Regions from separate parts of the Burkholderia sp. MSh2 genome, predicted to be linked through region 2. Evidence: predicted binding sites of a transcription regulator. Region 2 holds the regulator's gene; each other region holds the start of a gene.
The links. Region 2 encodes sigma-54, which starts transcription at its own class of promoters, with help from an activator protein. Its sites were predicted from a motif close to TGGCANGNAANCTGCTTT; they were not measured.
Positions count from the first base shown of each region.

Region 1: the regulator sigma-54 is predicted to act here: its motif matches at 1,474-1,491, upstream of GQ57_RS10625 (ammonium transporter).
Region 3: the regulator sigma-54 is predicted to act here: its motif matches at 1,820-1,837, upstream of GQ57_RS38470 (collagen-like triple helix repeat-containing protein).

Region 1 covers NZ_JPGM01000014.1:12,075-15,331, forward strand. Annotated here, with positions in the region: gene GQ57_RS10620 (PhoX family protein) at 1-87, opposite strand, end outside; gene GQ57_RS10625 (ammonium transporter) at 247-1,440, opposite strand; gene GQ57_RS10630 (hypothetical protein) at 1,705-2,040, opposite strand; gene GQ57_RS10635 (hypothetical protein) at 2,234-2,662, shown strand; gene GQ57_RS10640 (Rrf2 family transcriptional regulator) at 2,753-3,208, shown strand.
Region 2 covers NZ_JPGM01000082.1:16,537-19,793, reverse strand. Annotated here, with positions in the region: gene lptA (lipopolysaccharide transport periplasmic protein LptA) at 1-79, shown strand, start outside; gene lptB (LPS export ABC transporter ATP-binding protein) at 76-852, shown strand; gene GQ57_RS34155 (RNA polymerase factor sigma-54) at 1,013-2,515, shown strand; gene hpf (ribosome hibernation-promoting factor, HPF/YfiA family) at 2,675-3,034, shown strand; gene GQ57_RS42515 (hypothetical protein) at 3,038-3,232, opposite strand; gene GQ57_RS34145 (PTS sugar transporter subunit IIA) at 3,231-3,257, shown strand, end outside.
Region 3 covers NZ_JPGM01000006.1:92,436-95,692, reverse strand. Annotated here, with positions in the region: partial or broken gene GQ57_RS05020 (SDR family NAD(P)-dependent oxidoreductase) at 1-178, shown strand, start outside; gene GQ57_RS05015 (hypothetical protein) at 349-597, shown strand; gene GQ57_RS05010 (hypothetical protein) at 846-1,145, shown strand; gene GQ57_RS05005 (copper-binding protein) at 1,238-1,594, shown strand; gene GQ57_RS38470 (collagen-like triple helix repeat-containing protein) at 1,874-3,257, shown strand, end outside.

The DNA.
Region 1 (3,257 bases), on a different contig from region 2:
CAGCGCGAGACCGGAAAGGGGAAGCATCGGCGCACCGGCGAGGATCTTCAGGGCCTGACGACGGGAAGCATTGGGCAACGCGGGCATGTGGAGTCCAGTTTCAGTTGTTGGAAGAATGGCCTTCGCGAAGCAGGCGAACAGCAAGCTTCGGGAAGGCAAATTGAAAACTGGACGGAAGTGTAAGGACGCTGGATGAAAGTTTTTTGAATTGAAAACGTAATGATGCGTCGGATGTTCGTCAGGTGCTCAATCGCGCTCGGGGGTCGCCGAGATGCGATGGATCGACAGGTCCGCGCCGTCGAATTCGGCTTCGCGGTCGAGGCGCAGTCCGACGGTCGCTTTCAGCGCGCCGTAGACGAGCGTGCCGCCCGCGGTCGCGATCACGATGCCGCCGAGCGTGCCGACGAGTTGCGACATGAACGACACGCCGCCGAGCCCGCCGAGCGCGGGCAGGCCGAACACGCCGGCCGCCAGGCCGCCGAGCGCGCCGCACATGCCGTGCAGCGGCCACACGCCGAGCACGTCGTCGATGCGCCATCTGTTCTGCACGCAGGTGAACATCGCGACGAACAGCGCACCGGCCGCCGCGCCGGTGACCAGCGCGCCGATCGGGTGCATCACGTCGGAGCCCGCGCACACCGCGACGAGGCCCGCGAGCGGCCCGTTGTAGGTGAAGCCCGGATCGTTGCGGCCGGCCATCCACGCGGCGAGCGTGCCGCCGACCATCGCCATCAGCGAGTTCACGGCGACGAGGCCGCTGATCTTGTCGAGCGTCTGCGCGCTCATCACGTTGAAGCCGAACCAGCCGACCGCGAGCACCCACGCACCGAGCGCGAGGAACGGGATGTTCGACGGCGGGTGCGCGGCAATCCGGCCGTCCTTCGCATAGCGGCCATGGCGTGCCCCGAGCAGCAGCACCGCCGGCAGCGCGACCCAGCCGCCGAACGCATGCACGACGACGGAGCCCGCGAAATCGTGGAACGGCGCGCCGAACGCATGCGTGAGCCAGGCCTGCACGCCGAACCGTTCGTTCCAGGCGATTCCCTCGAAGAACGGGTAGATGAAGCCGACGATGATCAGCGTCGCGACGAGCTGCGGGTTGAACTTCGCGCGCTCGGCGATACCGCCGGACACGATCGCGGGAATCGCCGCGGCGAAGGTCAGCAGGAAGAAGAAGCGCACGAGCGCGTAACCGCTGTGCTGCGACAGCGTGCCGATGTCGTCGAAGAACTCGACGCCGTACGCGATGGTGTAGCCGATGAAGAAGTACGCGAGCGTCGACACGGAGAAGTCGACCAGGATCTTCACGAGCGCGTTGACCTGGTTCTTCTTGCGGACCGTGCCCAACTCGAGGAATGCGAAGCCCGCGTGCATCGCGAGCACCATGACGGCGCCGATCAACAGGAACAGTGTATCGACGCCGGATTTCAGACCATCCATGCCGTGGCTTCCTTGCGCAAAAAACGGGCAAGGAACGCAAGTATCGAGCCAACCTGGTGAACGACTGCGTGAAATTGGTGCTCAGGCAATGCGCGATGCGGCATTCCAGTGAATCGTGCACGGGATCGGGGCGCTCCCGGCATGAGGCGGGCGCCGTGCCGGGTGCCCGCGCGTGGTGCGGCAGGTACGGAACTGGTGCGTGAACGGGCGCGGGCGCCGCGGCGTGGTGCGCGATGGTGCGCCATCACGCACCGATCTGGCGCGTCAGTAGCGGGCGAACAGTGGCTGCGGCCGGCGCAGCCGCAGCGCGCACGCCGACCAATAGGCCGCGACGGTCGACAGCCCCAGCGCGGCGAATGCGAGGGCGGCGAAGCCTGCAAGCGACTGGCCGTCGCCGTCGGGGCCGAGGATGCCTTCCGCCACGATCAGCGCGGCTGTCCAGAAGCCGATTATGGCCTGCGTGAGCAGGCGGGCGCATGCGACGCGGCGCGGGCGCCCGGATTCGGCCAGGCGGCGCGCCGATGGCGGGCGCAGGCACAGGAACAGGGTGGCGGCGAGCAGCGCGGCGAGGGCGATGAACCAGTCGATGAGGAAAGCCATGAGAAAAAAGGGACACGTATGAAGCGGGTTGAAGCATGCCCACTTTAGTGTCATCGCACCTGCGATTAAATCAGACAAATCCGAAATTGGAAGGTATTTTTAATGTGCAGGCGACATTGGGCCCGTTTCAGAGGCGGTATCATCGACACTGGTACAACTACGAGGTCGTGTCACGCACGGCTGGAGATTGTTGATGAAGATGAAGATGTCGCGGGCGCGTCGCGTGCCCGGGTCCCTGCTGGCCGCTGCGGCCGCCGGCGCGTTGCTGTTGCTCGCCGGCTGCGAGAAGTCCGCCACGCCGGTGGCGCAACCCGATACGGCCGCCAGCGCGGCCGCCGATGCCGCGGACCATGCGGCCAAGGCGCTCGACCAGATGGCGAGCACCGTCAACCAGCAGCTCAACGCCGCGAAGGCCGGCATCGCGTCCGCGGCGTCGGCCGTGCCGCCGTTGTCCGCGAGCGGCCTCGCGTCGGCGGCGCAGGCGCAGATCGACGCGACGGCTTCCGCGGTCGTCGCGCACGCGGCTTCCGAAGCCGGCGCGAAGATCGCGGAAGCCGGCAAGAAGCTCCAGCAGTGGAGCCAGCAGAACGCCGCGGGCGCCAAGCCCGCGAGCGGCGAGTAGCGCGGACTTGCATGATCCGCTAAATGTAATTATAGTAGTTACACATGTCGCCGGCCGCGGGATGGGCCGGCGTCGACGAGTGAGTCAGGAATGAATACCAGCAGCCGGTTCGCGTTTGCCGTCCACGTGCTCGCCTTGCTGTCGATGCAGGAAGGGGTGCCGCTGTCGTCCGACATCATCGCGGGCAGCGTGAACACGAATCCGGCGCTGATCCGCCGGCTGTTGTCGATGCTCGCGGGGGCCGGGCTGACCACGTCGCAACTGGGCGCGGGCGGCGGTGCGCTGCTGGCGCGCGAGCCGGGCGAGATCACGCTGTTCGACGTCTATCGCGCGGTCGACGATGCGCAACTGTTCGCGCTGCACCGCGAGGCGCCGAATCCCGCGTGCCTGGTCGGCCGGCATATCCAGGGCGCGCTGATCGGCTATATCGGCGACGCGCAGCGTGCAATGGAGGCCTCGCTCGCAACGCGCACGCTGGCGGACGTCACGGCCGACATGCTGGATTGCGAGCAGCGCACGCAGCACGCGACGCAGGCCGGCGGATAGCCGGTGGCGGCAGGCAGGGCAGGAAGCCGGGCGGCGCGCATGCGCGGCG
Region 2 (3,257 bases):
CGGCGGCCCCGCGCCGCTGAACGGCGCGCCGGCGAAGCTGTCGCCGGCGAGCGCGATCCAGGGGGCACCGGGCCAATGAACGCGCTCCCGAACCGCCAGCCGGCCGGCACCACGAGTTCGCTCGTCGTCCGCAACCTGAAGAAGCGCTACGGCTCGCGCACGGTCGTCAAGGACGTGTCGCTCGACGTGAAAAGCGGCGAGGTCGTCGGCCTGCTCGGCCCGAACGGCGCCGGCAAGACCACGTCGTTCTACATGATCGTCGGCCTCGTGCCGCTCGACGCGGGCGAGATCTCGCTGAACGGCAGCTCGATCAGCCTGCTGCCGATCCACAAGCGCGCGTCGCTCGGCCTGTCGTACCTGCCGCAGGAAGCGTCCGTGTTCCGCAAGCTGACCGTCGAGGAAAACATCCGCGCGGTGCTCGAGCTGCAGCACGGCGAAGACGGCAAGCGGCTGTCGAAAGACGCGATCGCGTCGCGCACCGAGGCGCTGCTCGACGAACTGCAGATCGGCCACCTGCGCGAAAACCCCGCGCTGTCGCTGTCGGGCGGCGAGCGGCGCCGCGTCGAAATCGCGCGTGCGCTCGCAACCAACCCGAACTTCATCCTGCTCGACGAACCGTTCGCCGGCGTCGACCCGATCGCGGTGCTCGAGATCCAGAAGATCGTCAAGTTCCTGAAGCAGCGCAACATCGGCGTTCTGATAACCGATCACAACGTCCGCGAAACGCTCGGCATCTGCGACCACGCATACATCATCAGCGACGGCTCGGTACTCGCCGCCGGCGCGCCGAGCGAAATCATCGAGAACGAAAGCGTACGCCGCGTGTACCTCGGCGAGCACTTCCGCATGTAACCCTCCTCGTGGCTGGTGCACCCCGCCCGGCATGGCCGCGAAGCGGGGCCGCGTCCCGCTTCGCGGCCATGCCCGCGGCCGGGCGGCGCGCCGCGCGTAATCGCGGATGGCTCAACGCGCCTGGGTCGTGGCAAACTGCCGGTATGACTCCCTCCTCGCCATGAAAGCCAGCCTTCAACTCCGCCTGTCGCAACACCTGGCGCTGACGCCCCAGCTGCAGCAGTCGATCCGGCTCCTGCAGTTGTCGACGCTCGAATTGCAGCAGGAAGTCGCGATGGCCGTCGCGCAGAACCCGCTGCTCGAGAACGACGACGAATGGATCGCGAGCCCGCTGCGTGTCGCAGCGGACGGTTCGCTGATCGCGCAGACGCCCCCCGCCCCGAACACCGAACCGGCTGCGACGAACAGCAGCACGTCGAGCGAGCGCGCCGAGCGCGACGAGCCGGCCGGCGCGGACGAATACGACGGCTATGCGTCCGGCGACGGCAACGACGGCCCGCAATGGAATCTCGACGAATTCGGCCGGTCGAGCGGCGCGTCCGACGACGACGACCTCCCGCCGCTGCAGGTGCAGGAAGCGGCGACGTCGCTGCGCGACCACCTGTCCGCGCAGTTGCGCGTCACGCAGGCCGGCCCGCGCGATCGCGCGCTCGTGATGTTCCTGATCGAATCGCTCGACGACGACGGCTACCTGACCGCCACGCTCGACGAAGTGCTCGCCGACCTGCCGCCCGAGCTGGAGATCGACTGCGACGAGCTGAACGCCGCGCTCGCGCTGCTGCACAGCTTCGACCCGCCCGGGGTCGGCGCGCGCTCGGCCTCCGAATGCCTGAAGCTGCAGTTGCTGCGCCTCGATCCGTCCCCGACGCGCACGCTCGCGCTCGAGATCGTGTCGCAGCATCTCGAGCTGCTTGCCGCTCGCGACTTCACGCGCTTGCGTAAGCACCTGAAGGCGAGCGACGACGCGCTGCGCGACGCGCATACGCTGATCCGTTCGCTGGAGCCGTTCCCCGGCGCCGCGTACGGCAAGGCCGAGGCGGACTACGTCGTGCCCGACATCATCGTGAAGAAGGCCGGCCAGGGATGGCTCGCGGAGCTCAATCCGGAGGTCGTGCCGCGCCTGCGGATCAACAACCTGTACGCGAACATCCTGCGCAACAGCCGCGGCGATCCGTCGGCCGGCTCGCTCAAGCAACAGCTCCAGGAGGCGCGCTGGCTGATCAAAAACATCCAGCAGCGTTTCGACACGATCCTGCGTGTCGCACAGGCTATTGTCGAGCGTCAGAAGAATTTCTTTGCGCACGGCGAAATTGCCATGCGCCCCTTGGTTTTGCGGGAAATAGCTGATACGCTGGGCCTACACGAGTCGACTGTCAGCCGTGTGACAACCGGGAAGTACATGCTGACCCCCTTCGGGACGCTTGAATTTAAGTACTTCTTCGGATCTCACGTCTCGACCGACACCGGTGGCGCCGCCTCGTCGACCGCCATCCGAGCCCTGATCAAGCAACTGATAGGAGCTGAAGACCCAAAATCGCCGCTTTCGGACAGCCGCATTGCCGAGCTGCTGGCAGAACAGGGTTTCGTGGTCGCGCGCCGCACGGTTGCCAAATATCGCGAAGCCCTCAAGATCCCGGCAGTGAATCTGCGCAAGTCTCTTTAAGCCTGCTGCCTGCCCGGCGGCAGGCGTGTTCCGGCCACCGCGCATACGGGGAACAGGGCCGGGCGACTTGTCCGCGATATGCCGCCTCGTGCGGCACGGGCAGGTCGACCGGAGCGCCGCCACGATGCGGCCGGGTGGTCACTCGCTTGGAGAAGCACTATGAACCTGAAGATCAGTGGACATCATCTCGAAGTCACGCCTGCAATTCGCGAATACGTGATCACCAAGCTGGACCGGGTGCTACGGCATAGCGATCAGGTGATCGATGGCACTGTGATCCTCTCGGTCGACAACCACAAGGAAAAGGACAAGCAGCAGCGCGCGGAAATCAATCTGCATCTGAAGGGCAAGGACATCTTCGTCGAAAGCGCAAACGGCAACCTGTACGCGGCAATCGACTTGCTGATCGACAAGCTGGATCGCCAGGTCGTCAAGCACATGGAGCGCCTGCAAACGCATGCGCACGATCCGATCAAGCTTCAACCGTCGATCGACCAGATCGAACTGCCGCCGCAATAACCGTTACTGCAACACGCACGCCGCCCGGTTCGCCGGGCGTTTTTTTTGCGACTTCGCGCCGCGGTGCAACCGGTCCGACCGTGCCGCGCCACGCACGCGGCTGTGCTCTATAATGTCCCGGTTATCGCCGGGGGGGCGTTGAGTGCGGTAGCTGCCTTGCAGGTTGCCGATTCCGAATGCCTTGATATCGCCGAACATGGAAAATCAGTCTGCCGCCGCAAGG
Region 3 (3,257 bases), on a different contig from region 2:
AGCGGCCGGTGGCGGTTCGATCGTGAACCTGTCGTCGATGTACGGGATCGTCGGCGGGGCCGACGTGCCGGCCTATCACGCGTCGAAAGCCGCGGTGCGGATGATGGCGAAGGTCGACGCGATGCTGTATGCGGCGAAGAACATCCGCGCGAATTCGGTGCACCCCGGTTCGACGCGAAGGCGAAGGGCACGCGGATTTATCAGCGACTGGCGGCGGATTGCCTGCTGACGATCCGGCGGCTCGACGGGTGAACGCGCGTCCGGGCCGGCCAGGATGCGCCGGATTGCCGGGCAGGTTGCCGTTGCCGTAAGATCGGCACAGGACTCTCCCATCGGCATCCGCGTCACATGAAAAAAAGCATACGTTTGCGGTTCACCGTCATTGCGTCGGCTTTTGCCGTCTACAGCGTTTACATGCACATCCAGCAGCTCGTCAGCGGTTGCGTGTGGGTCAGGGGCCATCAGCGCTGCAGTTTCGAGAACAGTGCGAATTTCGAAGGGTGGATGGATCTCGACCTGATGATTACCTGTTGCTGGGTCGCCGCGGCGGTGGTGGGGTGGATTGCCGTCGCGCAGGCCGCGAAGAAGCCGGGCTGACGATCGGTGTGCGCCGCGAACCCGGTCGCTGTCGATGCGTGACGGCGATTGGCGGGGCGACGACGGGGCACGCCGCGCCGCAGCGCTCGCGCGCCGAAGGGACAACGGGCCGACGGGCTTGGCCCCTCTTTGCATCTCGCTACGCCGGTTGCCGGAAACGCCGGCCAAGGCCGCCGGTCGTTGTGCTTTTGCCTTCCGCGCCGGGATAATGATCCGGCGTCGCGCATGCTGCGCGAAGGGAGGCTCCCATGCAATTTCCCACGGGGTCGGTGGTCGCGCTCAGCTCGGCCGCCGCGACGATGTTTTCGATGGGCATGCTGTTTCTCGGCTACTGGGGGTTCCACGAGCCGCTGCCGTGGCGGTTCGGCGACTATGTCGTGATCGTGCCCGGGCTGGCGGGCTTCGCGTGCCTCGCCAGCGTGCCGTTTCTGGCGACGTCGCCGATGAAGACCCCCGGCGACGAGTCGCGGATGCTGGTCGCGCGGCGCGTGTTTCTGTGCGGCGCGAGTGCGGTGTGGTGCGCGATCGTCGCGTCGCTGTTCGTGTGAGAGCCGGGGCCGCCGGCGGTGGCGGACGCGGTCGTGCGCGGCGCGCGGCGCACGACCCGAACGAACGGGTGCGGTTCGACAGGAGCGTTGCGATGAAGATCTGCTTTCCCTGCGTTCAGGCAGCCGCCGTATGGTGCGCGATGGTGGTCGTGGCGACGCCGGCGTTCGCGGGCAGCGAGATGCCCGACATGAACGGGGCGGACACGACGATGTCCTCGCCGGATGCGGCGCTGACGGATGCCGAGGTCAAGGAGATCGATGCCGGGCGCGGGCTGGTGACGCTGGAGCACGGCGCGCTCGACAACATCGGGATGCCGGCGATGACGATGGCGTTCAACGTGGCGGACGCGGCAATGATCCGGTCGCTGCACGTGGGCGACAAGGTCAGGGTGCGCGTCGAGAGCGTCAACGGCACGCTCACGATCGTGAGGCTCGTGAAGCGGCCATGACGGACGAGCCGGCGCGGGCGTGACGGCAATACGGGGCGGGACCCGCCCCTTCGTCGTTTGATGCTACGTAACGCGGAGCCCGCGTTACGCGCGTGTTACCGGTGACGGCAAGGCCTGATCGCACCGGGGCGATCGGCGACGGATGCCGGGTGCGATAGCCGCGGACGGCCACCGGCAATGCGCGCGCAGGCATGCGTGCCGATCCGTCGTGGGCGTCGATCGGGATGGCACGATCGATGCTTGTCGGGATGGTCGAGCTGAAAAGCGAAGGGGGCTTTCATGCAAATTCATTTCGTCAGGACGAACGTGGCGCTCGCCGCCATTGCCGCTGCGTGCGCACTGGCTGCCTGTGGCGGCAGCGACGTTACGGCACCGACGCCGGGCGGTGGCACCATCGGAACGACGAGTACGAGCGGGACGAGCGGGAGCAGTGGCACGAGCGGGAGCAGTGGCACGAGCGGAACCAGTGGCACGAGCGGAACCAGTGGCACGAGCGGAACCAGTGGCACAAGCGGAACCAGCGGCACGAGCGGAACCAGTGGCACGAGCGGAACCAGTGGCACAAGCGGAACCAGTGGCACGAGCGGAACCAGCGGCACGAGCGGAACCAGTGGCACAAGCGGAACCAGCGGAACCAGCGGCACGAGCGGCACGAGCGGCACGAGCGGCACAAGCGGCACGAGCGGCACGAGCGGCACAAGCGGCACGAGCGGCACAAGCGGCACGAGCGGCACAAGCGGCACAAGCGGCACAAGCGGCACAAGCGGCACAAGCGGCACAAGCGGCACAAGCGGCACAAGCGGCACGAGCGGTACCCCCGGCACGAACGGCATCATCAGCTCCGTCGGCGCGGTCGTCATGGACGCCGGCGCCACGATTTCCGGCGTCAGCCCGCCCGGGGCGACCAAGGGCGTGACGACCGGCCTCGGCAACATGGTCACGGGCGCGGGCACGATCGTCCGCGATACGACCAACGCCATCAGCAACGGCATCGGCCAGATCGGCTTCACGGCGAATCCCGTCGGGACGACAGTGGCCGGCCTCGGCACCATCGTCGGCTCGACCGGCAATCCGGTCGCCGGCCTCGGCGAAACGGTGAAGGCGCTCGGCACCGGCCCGCTGTCGCCGCTGGCGCCCCTCACGACACCCGTCGGCGGCCTGCTCGATACGGTGGCCGGCGGCCTGAAGACGGGCGGCACCATGCTCGGCTCGGCGCTGTCGTCGGGCCCGGTCCAGCAGACCACGCAAGCGATCAGCACGGCGATTACGCCGCTCGTGACGACGGTCGGCCAGGTCACGCAGCAGGTCGGCGCGGCAACCGGCCTCGGGCAGCCGGTCGCGGGCCTGCTCGGGCAGGTCGGCGGTGCGATTACGTCGGCGGGGTGGAAGGTGACGTCCACGTCGCCGCAGCCGCTGGTCGGCGGCGTCGGCGAACTCGTCCGCGCGGTCGGCAACACGGTGACCAATGTGGGCGGTCTCGTGAACGCAAGCGGCGCGAACGGCGCGGTGCCCGTCGCGGGCCTGGTGACGAGCGTGGTCGGCGGCATCCCGGCGACCGTGCACGGCGGTTCCGCAACCGGCACGGGCGGAAACGGCGGTTCGCCGCTGGGCGGTCTCGCCAATCCGCTCGCACCCGTTACGGGGCTGCTGGGCGGCCTGCTCG